3 regions of the Pantoea sp. CCBC3-3-1 genome follow, and region 3 is predicted to be linked to each of the others. Evidence: predicted binding sites of a transcription regulator. Region 3 holds the regulator's gene; each other region holds the start of a gene.

Region 1 (7,731 bases), 1.8 Mb from region 3:
CGCCCAGACCCACAGCAACGTGCCGAATGGAACCGTGGCGCATGGCTGGTTCAGGGGCCGGGACACTGTGGCAGTTGCCACACGCCACGAGGCTGGGCGATGCAGGAAAAAGGAGAAAGCGCAGCGGATGCGGCTTATCTCAGCGGCGGAGAACTGGCCGGCTGGTACGCGCCGTCATTACGTGGGCTGGAGCCAAAAACCGTTGTCGACCTGTTGAAAACGGGCCGCAGTCAGCACAGTGCAGTCGCCGGGCCGATGGCTGAAGTCGTCACCCACAGTACGCAATATCTTACGCAGGAAGATTTGCAGGCAATTGGCGCTTATCTGCATGCTCTGCCCGCTCTCCCTTCTGCGGTTTCCCGCACGGCGACAACGGCAGCAGGGAACGGAAAGCAAAGCTACCGGCAATATTGCGCGACCTGTCACGGCAGCAACGGTGAAGGCGTCGATCGTTTTGTTCCGGCGCTGGCAGGTAACACCGCAGTGGCGGGAGAAAGTTCACTTAATGCGATCCGGGTGGTGCTGGAAGGCGCTCATACACCGCTAACGCAGCAGGGTTTGTCGCAAACGATGCCCGCTTATGCGTGGACAATGGACGATAAGCAAGTGGCTGATGTGATGAGCTACATTCGCAGCAGCTGGGGCAACCAGGCCGCCGCCGTCACGCCAGCAAAGGTTAAAGCCATTCGCCAGATGACAGAGAAGCAACAAGAAGGGAAATAAACTTTTTCTTTATTGATAAGAAAACGCTCCCCGGCCTGCGCCAGGGAGCGTTATTTATCAGAAGTCCCAGCGCAGACGCACCAGGTTCATATCACCCAGGTTATCGGAGCTTGAAGTGAAGACGTGTTCGTAATCGACGCGGAAGCCATAATCCAGCTGGAAGGTAATCCCCACGCCGTTATCGATACGCTGGTAATCACGATCGTTCACGTACTCCAGGCGGTCGCCCATTACGTAAGGCATAAAGGTTTTCAGCCCGTACTGAGCAACCGGAATGGTGTAACCGGCCAAATATTCAATACCCCAGGCATCCCCGGCAAAGTATTTATTCACGTCAACTTTTTTGCTGGTCAGGAAGTTCTGGTAATAACCGCCGCCGAAGCTGAAGGTCCAGTTGTCTGGTTTCCAGCTGAGTGACGTACCATAAATGTTCTGATCCCAGCTCTTGCTGTCGTTGTTGCCAGGGTTACGCATATCTGCACGGGTATAGTTCCACGCCGTGCCCCAGGTCAGATCTTTCGACAGATGATAATCTACGCCCAGTGAGCCGCCGCCCTGACGCTTGTAGCGCAGGCCATTGCCTGGTAAGAACTCGCTGTCAGAAAAAAGATAAGAAGCCAGCACGTCGGCGTTGCCAAAGGTATTCTTATACTTCAGCATTTTACGTGAACGATAAGAGCCGTCGTAATCGCCCTTGATACCGTTGCCTGGCGCCTGGGCCAGCATGTCGTAGTCCCAGATATCGGTTTTAGCACCGACCACATCGTAATAGACGCTGTTCTGCTGACCAAAGGTCAGTTTACCCCAGGTCTTGCTCTGGAAACCGGTATACAGCATACGGCGGCTGGTATTGTGCGCTTTTGCCGCACGATGGTTGTCCCAGTTAAATGCTTCAGGGATATCTACGCCTACTTCGTAATAACCTACCCAGCTAACGTCATCAAACAGATAATAATCGGCCAGGAAGCGGAAACGCGTACCGCCGTCAAAGCCGTTGCGACGATAAGCATTGCTGCCATCTTTGCCGGTCAGGTTATTGAACTGAGGACGGATACTGCCGCCAACGGTGAAATTAAGACGGCTCAGCGGATCGCCAGCCTGAGGATTTGCCTTAAGGACGGTGACTTCAGCGTGTGCTGCAAAAGAGGCACTGCCTGCCACTAACGCCAGACCAACGGCCTGACTTAAAATGCGCATCTTTGTTAACATTGTAGATCCCTGTAAAGATTTGTCAGAAAAATATTTGCAGAGATAGTAACGTGAGAAATGCGAAATGCCGCCTGATTTCACCGCGCTTTTATAAGAATTATCCTAATATTTATTTAACAAAATGTGTATTTTGTAATATTTAGACATAAATAGCGGTGTTTTTCGCTTAATTTGTGTTAAGCCGGCTGGCATAAATCAATCGCCTGTTTTTTCACCTTCTGCCGCAGTTAACGTTATTTCGTTTACATTTGACTTAACATCAATATAACAACAAGCTTTTTTACCCTTATACGCCTCCCCGCTCCCTCGTGGTAAAAAAAGCAAAATTAAACGAAAGATAAACGACACGACATCAGCTCTGTTACTGTGACCCTTTTTCTGTCCTGTCAAACCGTTGCCAGCGATAATTCGCTGCATCAGGTTGATTACAGGTCTCAGCCGGGATTGCGTTCTGCGAGGATAAATAACACCAATGGGTTCGGAATTACTGTCACTGCTTTTATTTATTGCTTCCGTTGCGCTTTACACCTGGAAAGCCGGGAAAAACAAACTCTGGTTCACCGCGATTTTGCTGCTGCTCGGGGTCTACCTCGTTTTGAATGCTTCCCTGCTGGCAAGTAATTATTTTACCGGCGAAGGCATAAATGATGCGGTCATTTATACAATTACCAGCAGCCTTAGCGGCGCGGGCGTCAGCAAATATCTGCTGCCGGCGGCGGGGCTTGGCGTGGGATTAATCGCTCTTTTCGGCCTTCTTGCCTGGCTTTTGCGCCTGCGCAAACGTCACAGCGGCAATAAGTTATACAGCCTGCTGGCCGTTCTGCTGGCGCTCGCCTCAATTAAAACCACGCCTGCTTATCAGCAGGTTGCCAGCCTGATCAAATCCCAGGTCGCCAGAGGCGATTCCGATTTTTACAGCCATTACAAAGTGCCAGGAACGCAGCTTCACGGTAATAAACCCAACCTGATTTATATCTATGCCGAAAGCCTGGAACGCACATATTTTAATGAACAAGCCTTTCCAAAGCTGGCACCGGAGCTGAGTGAAATAAAAAACAACGCCCTGGATTTCAGTAACACAGCGCAGCTTCCGGGCACTGAATATACGATTGCGGGCATGGTCGCTTCCCAGTGTGGCATTCCGCTGTTTGCGCCTTTTGACGGTAACGCCTCCAGCTCGCTGTCGACGTTCTATCCGCAAAACATCTGCCTGGGCGACATCCTGAAAGCGGCGGGCTACCAGAACTATTTTTATCAGGGTGCCAACCTGAGCTTTGCCGGGAAAGATCTGTTCCTCTCTTCGCACGGCTTTGATCATTTATATGGCTTTAACGAACTGAAAAGCATCGTTAAAGATCCCAGCTATCGCAATGACTGGGGCTGGTACGACGATACCGTGCTGGATGTCGTCTTTAATAAATACGTTGAGCTGTCGCAGAAACAGCAGCCTTTTTCGCTGTTTGCGCTAACGGTAGATACACATCACCCGGACGGGTTTATTTCCCGCAGCTGCCAGCGCAAAAGCTATCTCTGGCAAGGCAAGAACAATAAATCTTTTGCTGCCGTCGCCTGTAGCCAGGAGCATATCGCCCGGCTGATTACGCGTATTCAGGCCACGCCCTGGTTCAAAAATACCCTTATCGTGGTCAGCTCTGACCATTTGGCGATGAACAACACCGCTTATCAGGCGCTTAATCAGCACGACCGTAGCGATCTGTTCTTTATGATCCGTGGCGATGAGGCCACCAGCAAAGCGATCCCGGTGAAGCGCAGTACGCTGGATAATGGCGCAACGGTGCTGGATGCGATGGGGGGTGATAACTTTATCGGCCTGGGCCGCAGCAGCCTTTCCTCGTCTTCTCTTTCAGCCACGTATCTGAATATTAAAGAAAAGATAGAAGAGTGGAAGCCAGACGTCATTAAGCTGTGGAATTTCCCGAAGGCGATTTCCGATTATAAAATTGATACGGCTAAAAACACCTTCAGCTTTGCTGGCGTAGATTTCAAACTGCCGCTGCTGCTGTCGGTAAAGCCAGGTAAAATCGAGCCGAAGTTTGATGTTTATATGGCCCCCCCGCTCAAACAGCAGCTGTCGAATTTTGCTCCGGACGAAAAGTTCGTCTGGATCGATCGCTGCTTCAAAATGGGCGATGTCTGGGATGAAAAACTGGAGCTGAATACCCAGCTTTGCGTGGCTGACGGCACGCTTAACTCTGCGCCAGTCATTACCCCGGTTAAATCGGGTAGCTTCTCCGGCCGGGTAACGTTTAAGCAGGTTGGCGAGGGCAGCGACGATCGCTATCAGCGTACCCTTACCCGGTTACGCACCGCTGACGACGACCTGAAATATACCTCGGACACCCTCCTTTTTGCCCTGCCCGGCTTGCCAAAGCAGGTGCAGAAAATTACCGGCTTATCTTTTATCGAGCCGTGGGGTGGCCGCTGGTCTGATGCCAATCTTCTGCCGGTAGTCACCGTACATTATCTGCAAGCGCTGCCTGCGGCGTTCGATCTGATCCTGACCGCTCGTGCTTTTGGCCCCAACAGCCAGCGGCCGGTAAGCATCAGGATTGGTGATATAACGCAGACGGTCACGCTGGGGACGAGCAACAGCACGGTTAAGCTGCACTTCACCAATCCGCAACAGGCCCGCACCATTGAGATTGTGCCACCCGCGCCGGAAGAGACGGCGGAAGGCGCTGTCGATGGCTTTGCCGCACGAAAACTGGGCATCGGCCTGGTCAGCCTGCAAATAGTACCAACGCCCTGAAATAAACCCGGCCGGGATCTTTTTTACCCGGCCGGAAACAGATTATGATGTTAATCCTTACACGCCGATTCAGATGGATATACGTACGTTGAAACCCGCTTACCGTTTGCTGGCTCTGTTTGCCGCTGTTCTGCCGCTCTGCGGTCAAGCGGCACAGGTTGCTCCCGATCCGCTGCTCGCGTCCCAAATTGTCGATCGCTATGCGCAAAACATCTACTACAACACCAAAGCCACCGGCATGGCGATGGTGGCGATTGACGCCAACCAGCGCGTCTTTGCCAGCATGGGTTCGGTGCGTCCGGGCAGCAGCGTCAGGCCGCAAAAAGATTCGTTAATCCGTATCGCCTCGCTGACCAAGCTGATGACCAGCGAGATGCTGGTCAAGCTGTCCGAACAGGGCGTGGTGCGGCTTGACGATCCGCTGAGCAAATACTCTCCCGCCGGCAGCCGCGTTCCCAACTATGCCGGGCAAACCATCCGCCTGATTAATCTGGCGACGCACACCAGCGGCTTACCGCGCGAACAGCCTGGCGGCAAAGCTAACCGTCCGGTATTTGTCTGGCCCACTGCCAGCCAGCGCTGGAGCTGGTTGCAGAAAGCGCAGCTGAAAGCGCCACCGGGAACGCAGGCGGCCTATTCCAACCTGGCATTCGATCTGCTTGGCGATGCGCTGTCACGGGCCGCAGGCGTGCCTTATCCCGCGCTGCTGCAACGTGAAATAACCCGTCCGTTAGGAATGAAAGACACCACCTTTACGCCTTCGCCGGAGCAGTGCTCGCGCCTGATGGTGGCGCAAAAAGGGGCAAGCCCCTGTACTAACACACTGGCGGCGATTGGCAGCGGTGGCGTCTATTCCACGCCGGATGATATGGGTCGCTGGATGCAGCAGTTCCTCTCCTCGGACATTCACGCTCGCTCTGCGCAGGCCGACCGTATTCAGACCATGATTTACCAGCGCAGCCAGCTGACGAAAGTCGATGGCATGGACGTACCGGGCAAAGCGACGGCGCTGGGGATGGGCTGGGTCTATATGGCACCGGAAGGCGGCCGTCCTGGGATTATTCAGAAGACAGGCGGCGGCGGCGGCTTTATCACCTACATAGCAATGGTGCCGCGCTACAGCGTCGGGGTATTTATTGTGGTTACCCGCTCGCCGCAAACGCACTTCACCGCCATGAGCGACGGCGTAAATAATTTGCTGACCGAGCTGATTGGCAACACCCCAGCCAGCGCGCAGTTAGCCGCCAGTATTATGAGTGAATAATGAAATTGAGCTCACCGCCAGAATCCGGAACGCCGCGGAAACCCCGGCAACCAAGAGAACCAAGAGAACCAAGAGAACCGAGGCCCGCAAGGGTGCCACGAGAAAATCTTGAACCGAGAGAGCCTCGCGAACCGCGAACACCTCGTGAACCGCGAACTCCTCGTGAGCCAAGAACTCCTCGCTTAACCAGAAAGCCACTTGCGGTAAAAAATGTTTCTCAGCCAGGCCTGCCTGAAGCATTCAGGCAGGTTACTGCACAACCAGATGCGCAGATATACAACGACGCTAATGAAGCCGTTTCTCACCGCTATTACCCAGAGTTCGCATCAACCCACTTCACCTGTCATGCTTATTGATGCCGCTTATTGCCCGCTCACTCTTCCGCTGAGTGGGCAATTGCTAACATTATCCTGCACCTGGCTTATCCGGCAGGCCTGAGATATTTTCCCGATCGAATCTTTCCGTCTGACTCGTCTATAAATGATCTTAATCAATACGACCCGCACCATTCCTCCTCATATTTTCCAGCAGTGACAATCGCTAATGGACTTTTTTTGTGAAAATTCACACTAACGGAGAATATGATGTTGCACAGAATGATACTGAACGAAACGTCCTGGTTTGGCGCGGGATCTGTCTCGCAAATCGTGAATGAAGTCGCCCAGCGAGGTTTGCAAAAAGCGTTGCTGGTCACGGACAAAACGCTGATCAAAGCGGGCGTGATTGAAAAAGTAACCTCGCTGCTGGAACAGCATAATCTGCCCTATGTGATTTATGACGAAGTGGTGCCTAATCCCACCATCACTGTCGTAAAAAACGGCATTGCCGCGTTTAAAGCCGCTTCGGCGGATTATCTGATTGCCATCGGCGGCGGATCGCCGCAGGACACGGCAAAAGCCATCGGCATTATTATTAATAACCCCGAATTTGCCGACGTACGCAGTCTGGAAGGCGTGGCGAATACGCGTCAGCCCAGCGTGCCGATTATTGCCATTCCTACCACGGCCGGTACGGCAGCCGAAGTTACCATTAACTATGTCATCACCGATGAGGAAAACCGCCGCAAATTCGTCTGCGTCGATCCGCACGACATTCCGATTGTGGCGATTATTGATGCCGAGATGATGGCCAGCATGCCGCCGTCGCTTAAAGCCGCCACCGGGATCGATGCGTTAACGCACGCAATTGAAGGTTTGACGACGAAAGCCGCATGGGAACTGACCGATGCGCTCCACCTGAAAGCTATCCAAATCATCAGCCGCTCGCTACGTGCTTCGGTGGCGGGTGAGGCTCGCGGCGTGGAAGATATGGCGCTCGGCCAGTACATTGCCGGCATGGGCTTCTCTAACGTCGGTCTTGGCCTCGTACACGGGATGGCCCATCCGCTGGGCGCGTTTTATAACGTGCCGCATGGTGTTGCCAACGCCATCATTCTGCCGCACGTGATGGCCTGGAACGCCGAATTTACCGGCGAGAAATACCGTGATATCGCCCGCGCGATGGGCGTGAAGCACATTTGTGGCATGAGCCTGCCTGACGTGCGTGAAGCGGCAGTACAGGCCGTGAAGCAGCTTTCCGCCGACGTCGGCATTCCCGAGCGCCTGCGTGATGTGGGGATGAAAGAGGAAGATATTGCCGCACTCGCTCAGGCCGCGTTTGATGATGTCTGCACCGGCGGCAACCCAAGAGAAGCCACGCTGGCCGACATTGCCGAACTCTATCGCCAACTGTACTAAGCGTCCGGCATGCAGGTTTGCTCCGCCTG
Region 2 (7,731 bases), 1.7 Mb from region 3:
ACGTTGTGCCGCATATTACTCTCCCGTAAAAGTGTTTTGCCGTCAGAAATGGTTTTTTTGCCGATTAAAGCAGCAAAGTGGTTTAAAACTGGCTGAACGAACAGAAAAGTATTGAAAGAGTGTTGACCGGCGAACAACTTTTCCCTACATTACCGGCCACGCAACCGAGGTTGCGGAACGATACGGTGAGGTGTCCGAGTGGCTGAAGGAGCACGCCTGGAAAGTGTGTATACGGCAACGTATCGGGGGTTCGAATCCCCCTCTCACCGCCATATTTAACGAGAAAGCCTGAGCAAAAGCTCAGGCTTTTTTGTTGTTGTCATCGTGCTGACTCATGTTCTTCGCGTTTTTCAGCTGAAAGCTCAGGTTTTATCACTATTTGAGCTCCATTGCGGCTTTCATGGTATAGAACAGATCGGTTTGATCGGTCAGACCTACGACATTCGCGGCGTGCGGGCCATAAGCGGCAATGCGCAGTTGTGTACCGGTATGTCCCTGTGACTCTTCTTCTGAGTTACCGTAGCTGATGGTCATTGGGCTACCTTCTTTAGTCATCAGCTTCTGCGTCAGTCCCGGTGCTTTACTGTCATTAGCGATAATCTGGCTGGAGTGCGCATGGTCGGCAGTAACAATAACCAGCGTATTGCCGTCTTTACGGGCAAATTCCAGCGCTTTTTGCACCGCTTCATCCAAATCAACCGTTTCGCCAATCTGTCCACACGGATTAGCAACGTGGTCCTGCTTATCAATGGAAGCGCCTTCCACCTGCAGGAAGAAGCCGTTCTGATTTTTGCTTAGCAGTTCAATGGCTTTATCGGTCATCTGCGCCAGTGTCGGAGTCGATGCCGGACGCTCGCTGTTAACTTCACAGCTCACCGCTTTATCCTCCAGATTGCCATGATAAGTGGCTTTCGGTCCTTTCCAGCGTACCGGCATATTGCCTTCAGCAAACAGCCCTAATATTGGTTTGTCATGCGTCGCTTCCTTCAGCGCATTCATCCCATCAAGATTGTTAACCAGCTGATAACCGCGCAGCTTCGCCTGCTCCTCCAGGGTTTTGCCCTGCCATTCGCCTGCTTTTGCCGTTTCGCCAAAAGTCTTTCCTCCGCCGCCAAAGGTTACATCAGCCCTGGCGTTTAACAGCTGTTCGGCAATCGATCCTTTGCCGCCCTTCTCTAACGCGTTGCTGGCACAGATTTCAGTGGTTTTTTCCGGGCCATAACATTTTCGTGATGTCACGTGCGCAATCTGGGCGGCTGGCGTTGCATCTTCAAGTTCAGCCGTTGAGACGTTGCCGGTCGCTTTGCCTGCGGCTTTCGCGATTTCCATAATAGTAGGATGATCGTGGCCGTTAACGTCTACCCCGATTGCGCCATTATACGATTTTACGCCGGTGCTCCAGGCCGTGGCGGAGGCCGCGGAATCAGTAACATAGTCAGGTTTGTGGGTTTTCTTATCAAGCGCGTAGTGAGTGTACTGACCGGTGAGCGGCAGTGCGTCGATGCCCTTGAAAAAACCGCCCGCCCCTTCGGCATAGTTACGTGCGGCGGTAATTTCAGAATCGCCCATGCCGTCGCCAATCAGCAAGATGACGTTTTTAGCCTGATTGCTGTTTAACGACGCTTTCAATGCGGCCGTTTGATCTTCCGTGAGGCGACGCGCGCCCCCGGGCTGAGTGATATCACCCTGCGCGGCGCGGGCGGCAGTGTCTGCCCAGGTCGGGGAAGAGACGAGGCTGGCAAGCAAAGTTAATGCAAAAAGATTCCGGGATTTCATCAGACTAACGCTCCATAAGAAAATATGACCAAAGATTTCAGGCCTTCAGTCTGCGACACAACCATGACAATTTTGTGTCGGCCGGATGTTGCTAAGATGACAGGCGACGCGGTGCCGCTGGCAGAATAAGCGGATGTTGTATGCTGCTTAAGCGGCCAGAATAAAAAGAAAAATCTTCTTGACCCGACGGGGCCGACTCCCTATAGTAGCGCCCCGTCGCCCAGTGAGGCGGAGAAGTAGAAAAACGTGGTGAGGTGTCCGAGTGGCTGAAGGAGCACGCCTGGAAAGTGTGTATACGGCAACGTATCGAGGGTTCGAACCCCTCTCTCACCGCCATAATTTAACGAGAAAGCCTGAGCGAAAGCTCAGGCTTTTTTGTCTGCCTGTTTCCCGGAGTGAGGGTGAGCCACCGGCACTAACGGCCTGAGACATGCCTCTCACGTCGTTATTATTCGATCAAAAAAGCCCGGAACACAGTCCGGGCTTGCTATAAAATTTTAAGCAGCTAGTTATAAGCCGCCAGCGTGCGTTGACAAAGCACAGAACGCACGCAGTCATCTTTCCCAAAACGCACCACGCTGACCATTCCGTCGTCCTCAAAGCGCTCAAGCGCATCGGCGAGGCCCGACTTCACGTGCGGCGGCAAATCACACTGGGTGATATCACCGTTAACAATCACCGTGACGTTTTCCCCAAGGCGAGTCAGGAACATTTTCATCTGGGCGGCGGTGACGTTTTGCGCCTCATCAAGTATCACCACGGCATTCTCAAAGGTACGTCCGCGCATATAGGCAAAGGGGGCAATTTCTACCTTGCCGATTTCGGGACGCAGGCAGTACTGCATAAAGGAGGAGCCAAGACGTTTAACCAGAACGTCATAGACCGGGCGAAAATACGGGGCGAATTTCTCTGAGATATTACCGGGCAGGAAGCCCAGATCTTCATCCGCCTGTAGCACCGGACGCGTGACAATTATCCTGTCGACATCCTTGTTTATCAGGGCCTCTGCCGCTTTCGCAGCGCTAATCCAGGTTTTACCACAACCTGCTTCGCCGGTGGCGAAAATCAGTTGCTTGCACTCTATGGCTTTTAGATAGTGCGCCTGAGCTTCATTTCGGGCAGAAATGGGCGAATGGTCACGGGTATCGCGAGCCATGCCAATTGCATCTAACCCACTCATATGCACCAGCGAGGTGACCGATTCGTCTTCACGCTGACGATGACTGCGTGAATCGCTACGAAGCACACGTTTCGCTTCCCGACGAGCTTTGATCACTGCTTTCTGTCTTCCCATAGTGACACCTTACAGTTGGTTTCATTTCCCGCATTTTGCAGCAATGCGATTACGTGAACGCTTTAGAGGTTTCAGTGGCTTCCTTGTAAGCCTTTTCTGGCCGTTGAGAATGGCGCGCGGCAGAGCCTGGCACCGGATTGCATAGCATTGAGAATACTGGCGGTTTGAAGGGTAAAGTAACAGAGAGGCTTGGTGGCAGTCGCACCTTCACGAAGAACGGCGATAAATGTATTTTGACACTGGTATCCATTAGCGGACTTTGTCATGGCGATCTCCGTGTTGAACACTGAACGACCTTTGGCAACTGCTGTTAATAACATTTGCATAATCTATAACTAAATTGCAACATCTATTTTCGCGTACGCAGCAAAAAAAAACCAAATAGCGGCCGCCACCTGGTGATTTTATATATTATATGTTTTAAAACAATGAGTTAATTATTCCGCTAAAGGGCGAAATGCCCGTGTGAATTTTTAGATTTAAGAAAAACCTGGCGGATGAATAATATGATTAAAAAACAACCTGCCGCACGCGACAGGCTGAAAGAGATAATCATCAGGCCTGCAATAATGCCTGCCCAAGAAAATGTTTATCGTCAATGACGCCGGGCAGCACAAAGAAATAACCGCCGCCGACCGGCTTGATATATTCCTCAAGCGCTTCGCCATTAAGCCTTTTTTGCACGGCCAAAAATCCCTTCTCTAAATCGTGCTGATAACAAACAAAAAGCAGGCCCATTTCCAACTGCCCCGCATTGGAAACGCCCAGCGAGTAGCTGTAGCCACGACGCAACATCAGGTTCTCTTGCGTTTCAGGCGTGCGGGGATTTGCCAGCCGGATATGCGCATCCATGGGGATGACGGCCCCTTCTGGATCGCTGGCATAGTCAGGCACATCACGTTCATTGTGCATGCCTAATGGCGCGCCGCTGTGCTTCACCCGGCCGAAAATGTTTTCCTGTTCGCGCAGCGGCGTTCTGTCCCAAAATTCCACGCGGAACTGAATAATGCGCGCAGCCTGATAGCTGCCGCCCACCGCCCAGGCGGGTTCGTCCTGATCCGCCGTCACCCACAGAATTTTATCCATCAGTGTCTGACTGGCCGAATCCGGGTTGGCCGTCCCGTCTTTGAAGCCCAGCAGATTGATGGGCGTTTCCTTCCCTTTACTGCGCGCGGCATGATCGGAAATAAAACCTTCACGCCGCCAGCGCACGCTGAGTAAATCCGGCGAGTGCTTGATGATATCGCGCAGCGCATGAATGACCGTGTCATTGGTATTGGCACAGATTTGCAGCAGTAAATCGCCGTGACACAGTTTGCTATCCAGCGCGTCGTTAGGAAAACGCGTCATCGCCTGCAATTTCTGCGGTTTCAGCGCCTGCAAACCGTAGCGTTCGTCAAACAGCGAATGGCCAGCCGATACGGTGATGGTCAGGTTATCGGGCCAGATATTATCGCCAAGAATGCCGGAATCCATTGGCGGCAGCTGTGGATTAGTCACCAGCGGTGCTTTACCGCCCTGAGTCAGAAAAGCAATGCGTTCGGTGAGTAATCTGAACAGCCGCTCCAGGTCTGTTTTATCCGTTGCCAGCACATCAAAAGCCACGATCATCATCGCCGCCTGCTGTGGCGTCACGATACCCGCCTGATGCGCGCCGTAAAACGGCTGGGCTTCCTGCCGGGAATTCGGTGATAAGGCACCGGGTGAGAACGATTTTTCCTGCGCCTGAACCGGACAGCCGCCGCCAACGGCAAGGGCACCGCTAAGGATGCCCATGCCTTTCAATAAACGACGACGCGACGGTTCAGGCGCGTCGTCTGCTAAATGCCTTGCCATAAAAAATCAGTCCAGTCCCAGCGTACCGCGCAGCTTAGCGAGATCTTCGGCCAGCGTGGTAATCGGCCCTTTCATCGCGTTGCGGTCGGCATCGGTCAGTTTGTCGTAAGACTCGTAGCCTTCATGGGTGCGGTATTTGCTTAAAATCACGTCAACTTTTTTAAAGTTCGCATCCACTCTGCTTAGCAAGGTGGCATCGGCTTTTTGCAGCATGGGACGCAGCAGGTCGACAATTTTTTGTGCGCCGTCAACGTTCGCCTGGAAATCCCACAGGTCGGTGCGGCTGTAGCGATCTTCTTCACCGGAGATCTTGCTGGAGGCGACTTCTTCAATCAGATCGGCCGCGCCGCCTACCACTTTGCCCGGTGGGAAAGCCAGCTCGTTAATCCGTTTTTGCAGATCCAGCGTATCGGCATAGAGCTTGTCGGCGTAAGGCTGCATGCCCTGCGTGCTGTTATCGCCAAACAACGCCTTTTCCAGACGGTGGAAACCGGTGAATTTCGGATCGGCGGCTTTTTTCTCGTAGTCGTCTTCACGCGCATCAATGCTGCCATCAAGATCGGAGAAGAGTTCAGCGATAGGTTCAATGCGCTCATAATGGCGGCGCGTAGGTGCGTACAGCGCTTTTGCTTTGGCAGTGTCGCCCGCTTTTATCGCATCGGTAAAGGCTTTGGTGCCCGCCACCAGCTCCGTTACCTGCTGGGTAACCCAGGTTTTGTAGTCGGTAATCGGCACGGTCAGTTGCAAAATATCCGGCTTGCCGTTAACCGGTGCGCTGTTGCCTTTCACAATCAGCTTGCCTTTCGCGTTGCTCAGCAAGCCGCAGGTCATCTCATATTCGCCCGCTTCCAGATTAGCAGTCAGTTTTTGCGTAAAACCAGGCGCGATATTCTCACGCTCTTCCACGACCATTACCCCCTTCAGAATTTCCCATTCCAGACCTTTCTGGCTGTGGTTCTGAATAATGAACTGCGTCTTTCCCGCATTAACGGTGACGGTCATTGGATCGCACTGCTTATCGTTGACGCTGATTTTAACCTGCGGCACATCGGCCGCGACGGCAGAGCCGGATAATAACGCGAGAAGCGCCGCTTGCAGTGCGGTATGACGGAAACGATGAATCATAGTCAATCCCTGTAAAAGTTGACGTGCCTGCAATCAGGCACGGACAAAAGCTTAACGCGTGGTGCGTAATGTGGAAGCGGGCGGGCGCGCAGGCATAAAGAACAGCAGCAGCGCCGGTATTAAGTAAATCAGCCAGGCCGCCACTTCACTGACGCTGGGGGCTTCCTGATAGCCGAAAAAGCCTTCAAGTAAGGTGCCTGTCAGGGTGCTGGTCGAAAGCGTGTTGCTGAAATCGAAGGCGACAGACTGGAACGCATTCCACAAACCGGCCTCATGGAAAGCCCGAATAGCGCCCGCCGCCAGCCCGGCCGCCACGAAGAGGATAAACAGGCCGGTCCATTTGAAAAATACCGCCATGTTGAGCCGCACGCCGCCCCAGTAAATCAGCATGCCGAGCACAATGGCCGTTGCCAGACCCAGTATGGCGCCTACGGGAGGTGCAATGCCCACATCCTGCTGAAATGCCGCCAGCAGGAAAAACACCGATTCCAGCCCTTCACGCGCAACGGCAAGAAAAACCATCACGATCAGTGCCCAGCCGCTGCCTTTGCCTTTCTGCAATGCGTTGTCGACCGCGCCTTCGAGCTGGACTTTAATATTGCGCGATACTTTGCGCATCCAGAACACCATCCAGGTAAGAATACAGACGGCAATGGTCGCAACGATGCCTTCAAACAGCTCCTGCTCTTTTTGCGGAAATTCGCCGGTTGTTGCGTTAATAAAATAGCCGAGACCCAGGCAGAGCGTGGCGGCGACAAAGACGCCAAGCCACATTGCACCAAACCACTCGCTGCGCTGAGTGCGCTGGAGATAGCTGGCAATCAGGCTGACGATCAGCGCGGCTTCCAGCCCTTCACGTAACATAATCAGAAAAGGGACAAACATAGATACCTTCAAGCGTGACGGGCGTTGAGCACCGGTAAAGAAGTGTAAATACAAACGATACCGATTATCATTATCGCCACAAAAAATACAAGTGGCCCGGAAAGGTATTTTCGCGATTTGCCTCGCGCCGGGCGCCCTCGCGTGACAGCTGCACGGGCAATCGCTCTGATTCACCCATTAAAAAGGCCCGCCGGAGCGAGCCTGCAAAAAGACACCCATTTTAAAGCGCGAGGGACACGGCACTGGAGTAGGCCATGGACGGCCCGTGTCGAGCTGGCAAAGATGCCGCTTTTTGCATCTTTACGGAAGGCCCGCGTCCCTGCGCCGTGTTTACGATCGCAAAGCAAGCAGATTAATGCGTATTGAATTCCGCTTCCGCAGTTTCAAAACGCTGTATCGCCGCGGCGGAAGGTTTACTACCCAGCAGGCTGAACACTACAATGCCGAGGCTGGCAAAGACGAAACCAGGAATGATTTCGTACAGATCCAGCCAGGCGTAATGCTTCCAGATCAGCACGGTTGCCGCACCGATAACGATACCGGCCAGCGCGCCGTTGCGGGTCATGCGTTTCCACATCAGCGAGAAAATCACGACCGGCCCAAAAGCGGCACCGAATCCTGCCCAGGCATAGCTCACCAGACCCAGCACGCGGTTTTCCGGGTTAGAAGCCAGCGCGATAGCAATAACCGCAACCAGTAAGACCATCAGACGCCCTACCCATACCAGCTCACGCTGGGTGGCATTTTTGCGCAGGAAGTTTTTATACAAATCTTCGGTCAGCGCGCTGGAGCACACCAGCAGCTGGCAGCTCAGC
Region 3 (7,731 bases):
TCGGCTTCGTAACGTTCCACCCCTTCAAGGCCGTCAAAGAAATCGAAGTGCCACCATGCGCGACGGAATTCGCCATCGGTGACCACTTTCAGACCGCTGGCACGCTGGTGCGTGACCACATCGCGGATGGCTTCGTCTTCAATACGACGCAGCGCAACGGCATCAATTTCACCGGCCTGAAACTGCTCGCGGGCCTGTTTGATCGCTGCCGGACGCAGAAAACTGCCAACCACTTCGGCACGGTACTGGGCTGAATCTCTTTGCATTTCAGGTCACTCCTGTCCTGCGCGCACGGCGCATAATTTACCTGGGAAATAATGACGAATTATCATTATAAGACATCTGGATGTCTAAATGGCTGAAGAGAGCATGTCATGAGAAACATTCAGCGGCAAACGAGGAAATTTCATCTGCCATGAAAAAAATTCATGTTCGCCGTTATCCTCGCCAGGCGCTGACCGTACTTTATTCTTCAATCATCCGTCGGGCCTGCCTGATTTGCTCGTCCGACAGCGGCAAATAGCCCGCCTGCGTTACCAGCGCCTGCCCTTCTGCCGACAAAGCCTGGCTCAGAAAAGCCCGAGTCAACGGCTCCAGTGGTTTCTCCGGTCTTTTATTAACGTAAATATAAAGCGGACGTGCATAAGGATAACGGCCGCTGCGGATATTCTCTGGCGAAGGCGTAACCCAGCTGTTGCCATCACGGGAAACCGGTAACATTTTCACCCCGGTCAGATGTGTGCCCATACTGGCGTAACCGATACCATTGAGCGTGTTGGCGACGGCCTGAATCACCGCAGCCGAGCCTGGGTATTCACCGACATCATTACGAAAATCGCCGTTACACAGCGCCTGCTGTTTAAAGAACCCCCAGGTTCCGGAAGCGGAGTTACGCCCAAAACGCTGCATCGGGCGCGCTTTCCAGCTGGCAGGCATTGAAGGCAAATCACCCCACTTTTTTACGAAAGAGAACGCGCCACAACGGCGTGTCACAGAAAAAATCGCATCCAGTTGCCGATCGTTTAATCCCTGTAGCGGATTATCTTTATTCACCACCACCACCAGGGCGTCCATGGCGACCGGCACCGCCAGCGGCGGATAGCCATAATTTGCCTCAAACAGCTGACGCTCCACGGCCTGCATCGGACGGCTCATCGCGCCAAGCTGGGCCGCGCCCGCTGCCAGAGCCGTCGGTGCAGTGGAAGAACCCGCAGCCTGAATCTGTACGTTAACGCCGGGATACTGACGGTTAAAGCTTTCGCCCCACAGGGTCATCAGGTTGCCCAGCGTATCGGATCCGACGCTCGAAAGATTGCCTGACAGCATGCCTTCCTGCGCCTGAGCAGACAGGTTGAACAGCATGATTACGGCAAAAAACAGCTTTTTCATTGATGGCTATCCGATCGTTCAGTGAACCGCATTCTGGGACAATTCATTGTTTACAATCAACCTTAACGGCAGGGAGAAGCTGAAACAGGTCTCTTTGCCGGGCTGGCTGGTAATCTCGAGCCGGGTATTGTGATGGCTGAGCGCATGCTTGACGATAGCCAACCCCAGCCCACTGCCGCCAGTCTGGCGCGAACGGGCTTTGTCGACGCGATAAAAGCGCTCGGTGAGGCGGGGAATATGTTCGGCGGCAATACCCGGGCCATTATCTTTCACCTTAAATTGCGCACCATGCGGCGTCCTGCGCCAGCTAATATCAATGCGCGTGCCGGCAGGCGTATGGTTTACCGAGTTATAGACCAGATTGGAAATCGCGCTGCGTAACTGCTCATCGTTACCGAATACGCGCAGATCGGGATCGGCGGTGAAATGAATTTCATGCCTGCCCTGACTGAGCGTTTCCGCCTCGCGTTGCAGCAGCCTCAGCATCATCGGCACATCAACTTTTTCCTGCAAATCCAGCGCGGGCGCGGCCTCAATCCTGGAGAGCGTTAACAGCTGCTGCACCAGACCATCCATTCGCCGGGTTTGCTGCTGCATCGTATGTAGGGCTTTATCCCGCTGGCTTCCTTCCAGCACCGAGTCGCTCATCATTTCCAGATAGCCTTGCAGTACGGTCAACGGCGTACGCAGTTCGTGGCTGACGTTAGCAAAGAAGTTTCGTCGCGCGCCTTCCAGCTGATGCATTTGCGTCACATCGCGCGCGACCATCAGCCACTGACCTTCGCTGTAGGGCATTACCCGGAACTCCAGATGACGATGATTATTCAGCACCAGCGTTAACGAACGGGTGAAATCCTGCTCGCGCAGATAACGAGTAAATTCAGGATAACGTAATAAATTGAGGATATTCTGGCCGTTATCTTCTGGCCAGCGCAGGCCCAGAAGCTGTTGAGCCAGGCCGTTACACCAGAAAATCGTGCCTTCTTCGGTAGTGAGCACCACCGCATCCGGCAGCGACTCAGCACCGCTGCGAAAACGCTTAATCAGATGCCCCAACTCACGGCGGCGACGACGGTTACGCGCCTGCATCTGATAAAGGCCATAAAACAGCGGTTCCCAGCTGCCGCGACCGGACGGTGGCGTCATGCTACGATCCACCCACAGCCAGTGGGAAAGCCGCAGTAGATTAGCGAAGTGCCAGCACAGCACCGCCAGCACTGAAATCAGCAGCAGCCAGGGTAAGTAGCCCACCAACAGGCCAATGATAAGAGCAGGAAGGCTGGCCAACGCCAGCTCCAGCAGTAATCTCTTCCAGGAGAGGCGTTCCAGCACGGTAAAGGCTCCGGTTACGATCAGAAACGTGCAGAAAAACGATAACCTGTTCCGCGAACCGTCTGCACCATGCGATCGTGCCCGGTCAGCTCAAGGGCTTTGCGCAAGCGGCGAATATGTACGTCGACGGTGCGATCCTCGACGTAAACGTTAGTGCCCCAGACATGATTAAGCAACTGCTCACGGCTGTAAACCCGTTCGGGATGAGTCATAAAGAAATGCAGCAGTTTGTATTCTGTCGGCCCCATTTCCAACGGCTGCGTTTCAGACATGACGCGGTGTGAAGAGGGATCGAGGCTCAGCCCCTGGATTTCAATGACCTCTTCCACCGCCATCGGTGAAATCCGGCGCATCACGGCTTTGATCCGGGCCACCAGCTCTTTAGGGGAGAAAGGCTTGGTAATATAGTCGTCGGCCCCCACTTCCAGACCGCGAACGCGATCCTCTTCCTCGCCGCGTGCCGTTAGCATCATCACCGGGATATCGCGGGTCATCGCTTCACGTTTAAGATGTTTGATAAACTGGATGCCGGATCCGCCCGGCAACATCCAGTCCAGCAGGATCAAATCGGGCCAGGGTTCGATCAGCAAATTAACGGCGCTGTCATAATCTTCCGCTTCGATCGGCTGGTAGTCATTTTGCTCCAGAACAAAACATAACATCTCACGGATTGGGGCTTCATCTTCGACCACCAGAATGCGCTTAGCCATTATTGCTCCTGCGTTTGTGACGGAATGTCACTGGATATGCGGCGACATTATGCGTCAGTTTTATGACATTTTTATGAAAAAAGCATCGGCTTCCGCCCCGTTTTATAACACTTTATCAACAGTGAAATGCCTTTGCGCTGGGGTTTTGCCCCTGACTGTTTATAATCGCCGTCTTGTCCTGGCGCATTCACAGGGAACTCATGCGAATCATTCATACCGCCGACTGGCATCTGGGCCAGTTCTTCTATACCAAAAGCCGCGCAGCCGAACATCAGGCTTTTCTGGACTGGCTGCTGGCGCAGGCAGAACAGCATCAGGTCGATGCCATTATCGTGGCCGGCGATATTTTTGATACGGGTTCGCCTCCAAGCTATGCGCGCGAGCTGTATAACCGTTTTATCGTCAGGCTCAGTCAAACCGGCTGCCAGCTGGTGATGCTGGCCGGTAATCACGACTCGGTGGCCACGCTTAACGAATCCCGCGAGCTGTTGGCCTGCCTGAACACCCGGGTTATTGCGTCCGCCAGCGACAACCTTAATGAACAGGTTTTGCTGCTAAATCGCCGCGACGGCCAGCCCGGCGCCCTGCTTTGCGCCATCCCTTTTTTGCGTCCTCGCGATATCACCCGTAGCCAGGCAGGCCAGTCAGGACGTGAAAAACAGCAAACGCTGGCCGAAGCGATTACTCATCACTATCAGCGCTGCTGGCACGAAGCCGTGGCGCGGCGCGAGCAGCTGGATTTAACGCTGCCAATCATCGCAACCGGTCATCTGACCACCGTTGGCGTCACCAAAAGCGATGCGGTGCGCGATATCTATATCGGTACGCTGGATGCCTTTCCGGCGCAGGCGTTTCCCGCAGCGGACTACATCGCGCTTGGCCATATTCACCGCGCGCAGCGCATCGCCGGAACCGAGCATATTCGCTACAGCGGCTCCCCCATTCCGCTCAGCTTTGATGAGTTGGGCAAAGAGAAAAGCGTATTTCTGGTCGACTTCCTTGACGGCAAACTGAATCAGGTTGAACCGCTGATCGTTCCCACTTTCCAGCCGATGCAAATGATTAAAGGTTCGCTGGAGGAGATCGAGCGGCAGCTGGCAGCAATACCGCCTCGTGATGATGGTAAAACCGTCTGGCTGGATATTGAGATTGTCACGCAAGGCTGGCTGCACGATTTGCAGCGACGAATTGAAGAGCTGACGCAGGAATTGCCGGTAGAGGTCGTGCTGCTGCGCCGCAGTCGTGAACAGCGTGATCAGGTCATCGCCCGTCAGAACAACGAGACGCTGAGCGAACTCAGCGTGGAAGAGGTATTCAGCCGTCGCCTGGCGCTGGAAGAAGAAGAACCGCAGCGGATTGCCCGCGCCACGCTGCTGTTCCGACAGACGCTGGCGGAGTTGAATGATGAGGAACAGCCATGAAAATCCTGACGCTGCGGTTTAAAAACCTCAACTCGCTGAAGGGCGAATGGAAAATTGATTTTACCGCCGAGCCTTTCGCCAGTAACGGCCTGTTTGCCATCACCGGCCCAACCGGCGCGGGGAAAACCACGCTGCTGGATGCGATCTGTCTCGCGCTTTACCACGAAACGTCTCGTCTGGGAAAACTGTCACAGTCACAAAATGACCTGATGACGCGTGACACGTCGGAATGTCTGGCCGAGGTGGAGTTTGAGGTAAAAGGCGTTGCCTGGCGCGCTTTCTGGAGCCAGAACCGGGCGCGTGGCGCGGTTGAGGGTAATTTACAGGCACCGCGAGTCGAGCTGGCACGCTGCGATGACAATAAAATCGTTGCTGACAAAGTGAAAGACAAGCTGGAGATGCTGACGGCGCTGACCGGACTGGATTTTGAGCGCTTCACTAAATCGATGATGCTCTCTCAGGGGCAGTTTGCCGCTTTTCTTAACGCAGACGCCAACAGCCGCGCCGAGCTGCTGGAGGAGCTGACCGGCACGGAAATCTACGGCCGCCTGTCGGCCAACGTCTTCGAACGGTTTAAAAATAGCAGAGTTGAGCTGGACCAGCTGCGCGCGCAGGCAAGCGGGATGTCGCTGCTGGATGCAGAGCAATTACAGCTGCTTAAAACCCAGCTGGAAAAGTTAACAGAAGCGGAGCAGGCGCTTACTTCGCAACATCAGCGGCAACAGCGTTTGTTGCAGTGGCATCAGCAGCATCTGGCAGCTTGCCAGACTCGTCAGACGGCGATGGCAGAGCAGCAGCAGGCGGAAGCAGCCTGGCAACAGGATCAACCGCAGCTTCAGCGTCTGACGCTGGCCGAACCGGCAGAAAAACTGCGCCCAGGCTGGCAGCTGCGCAACCAGTATCAGCAGGATGCTGAGGCGCTAAAAGCGCAGCTTGATCGTTTAACCCTCCAGCAGCAACAGGCCAGCCAGCAGTTGGAAGGCGTGGCGCGGCAGCTAAAAGAAGCGGAAGCAACACGCCAACACCATGAGGCGTATCGCCAGCAGCAGGAAACGTTAATCAGCGACAGCGTATTACCGCTGGATAACCGCATTGCCTCACTGGCCGCACAGCATGAGCAGCTGGCTAAAGAGGTTAGCGAGTACCAACTTCATATTAATGAGCGTCAGGCTGCATTAATGAAAAACCAGCAGGCTCAGAGCGAAACAGTAAAGCAACAGCAGCGGCAACAGCTGTGGGCCGAGGCGAATGGCCGCTTCTCGCGCTGGGCTGAATTACTGCCTTTCTGGCGGGCGCGTTTCGAGCAGCAGCACCAGAGCGAGCTGGCGCTGAATGCGCACCAACAGCGCATCGCCGGGCAGAAAAAAAGCATTTCGCAGTTGCAGGCGCAAATTGCGGGGCTAAAACAGCAGGCCAAACCACAGCAACAGCAGCTGGAAGAGGCGCAGCAGCGTTTTAGCGAGGCCGAAAAAAGCCTGACCCTGCTCCAGCAGCAGCACCCGGAAGAACAGCTCCAGGCGGCGCTAACCCGGCTGAACGAACAGCGGCCGCTGCGCCAAAAATTAACGCTGCTCGCCGCTCAGTGGCAACAAATAACGTTACTTAGTGAGCGCCAGCTAACCAGCCAGCAAGGAGTACACCAGGCGCTGCAACAGGCTGAACAGCAATTGCACAGCCTGCGCAGCAGCTGGAAAGAGAAAAATCAGCACTATCAGGATCTGGAAAAACGCTGTGAGCTGGAGCAGCGTATTGCCGATTTGGAACAGCACCGCGCCCTGCTGGAACCCGACTCCCCCTGCCCGCTTTGTGGCTCCTGCCAGCATCCTGCCATTCACGAATATCAGGCGCTTAAACCTTCAGAAAATCAGCAGCGCCTGATGCTGTTGAAAGCTGAAGTGGAAAAGCTAAAAGATGAGGGCACCACCCGTCGCGAGCAGGTAAAAAACCTGCAACTCCAGGCAGAAAAGCTGCTACAGGAACGCACGGATAGCGAGCGAGAGTGTGCCCAGCTGCGTGCGCAATGGCAGGCCACGACTGAAGCCCTGACAATTTTATTGACGCCGGAAGAGCCGGAGAAAACCACCGGCTGGCTTGCCGCACAGGAGCAGCAGGAAAGCGAGCTTCAGGCTCAGCTGGTCAATCTGCAACAGCATGCCCGCCAGTTGCAGCAGCTTAAAGATCTGTTGCAGCGTCAGCAGAACGAGAGCGCGGCGCTCCAGCAGCAACAGTTGCTGGCAGCGCAACAGTTACAGACGCTGAACCAGGCGCTGGCCGAGCAGGAACAGCTGCTGCTTCAGGAGCAGCAAAGCGTGGAGAAACAGCGCGAAACCTTACGGGACTCGTTGCAGGAACATGCACTGACGCTGCCTGCGCCAGATGAGCATGAAACCTGGCTCACTGACAGGAAAAAAGAGTCAGAGCAATGGGCACAAGCGGAGCGGGTACTAACTGACCTCGCCTCGCAGCTGACAACTCTGGCAACGCAGCAGCAGGCATTGCAAGAGGAAATTGCCCGTGAGCAGACCGGTCAAAACAGTCGTGAAGCGCGTCTCCGTCATGAACTACAAACGCTAACCGCCTGCCGTCAGGAGCGTCAGCAGCTCTTTGGCGAGCAGCGCACTGCGCAGGTTCAGCAGCAGCTTCGCGAGCTGTCTCAGGCTCACACTGAACGCTGCCAGCACCTGCAACAGCAGTGGCAGCAGCAGCAAAGCCAGTTAAATACTCTGACCGGACAGCATAATTCTCTCACTGAGCAGGAAGAAGCGCTGGAGCGTCGGCTGAAAGCGGCGCAGCAGGCGTTTAGCGAGGCGTTAACGGTTACGCATTTCAGCGATGAAAACGCGTTTGCCGCAGCGCTGCTGGATGAAGAACATACCGCC

The links. The regulator PhoB, encoded in region 3, activates phosphate uptake and scavenging genes when phosphate is short. The targets are predictions, from matches to a motif close to CTGTCATAAAACTGNCNNAT.
Region 1: a site for PhoB is predicted at 2,118-2,137, ahead of opgB (phosphatidylglycerol--membrane-oligosaccharide glycerophosphotransferase). Genes of this name have one in related genera too.
Region 2: a site for PhoB is predicted at 1,838-1,857, ahead of phoA (alkaline phosphatase). Genes of this name have one in related genera too.

The regions. Positions count from the first base shown of each region.
Region 1 covers NZ_CP034363.1:4,293,903-4,301,633, forward strand. The annotation lists gene EHV07_RS20070 (cytochrome c) at 1-723, shown strand, start outside; gene EHV07_RS20075 (porin) at 781-1,932, opposite strand; gene opgB (phosphatidylglycerol--membrane-oligosaccharide glycerophosphotransferase) at 2,405-4,702, shown strand; gene ampH (D-alanyl-D-alanine-carboxypeptidase/endopeptidase AmpH) at 4,776-5,966, shown strand; gene fucO (lactaldehyde reductase) at 6,551-7,702, shown strand.
Region 2 covers NZ_CP034363.1:2,815,282-2,823,012, forward strand. The annotation lists tRNA gene EHV07_RS13195 (tRNA-Ser) at 185-272, shown strand; gene phoA (alkaline phosphatase) at 376-1,776, opposite strand; tRNA gene EHV07_RS13205 (tRNA-Ser) at 2,025-2,112, shown strand; gene phoH (phosphate starvation-inducible protein PhoH) at 2,282-3,070, opposite strand; gene efeB (iron uptake transporter deferrochelatase/peroxidase subunit) at 3,626-4,906, opposite strand; gene efeO (iron uptake system protein EfeO) at 4,913-6,031, opposite strand; gene efeU (iron uptake transporter permease EfeU) at 6,083-6,916, opposite strand; gene putP (sodium/proline symporter PutP) at 7,269-7,731, opposite strand, start outside.
Region 3 covers NZ_CP034363.1:1,112,191-1,119,921, reverse strand. The annotation lists gene EHV07_RS05135 (cobalamin-independent methionine synthase II family protein) at 1-266, opposite strand, end outside; gene EHV07_RS05130 (PstS family phosphate ABC transporter substrate-binding protein) at 466-1,389, opposite strand; gene phoR (phosphate regulon sensor histidine kinase PhoR) at 1,408-2,721, opposite strand; gene phoB (phosphate response regulator transcription factor PhoB) at 2,742-3,431, opposite strand; gene sbcD (exonuclease subunit SbcD) at 3,632-4,852, shown strand; gene EHV07_RS05110 (AAA family ATPase) at 4,849-7,731, shown strand, end outside.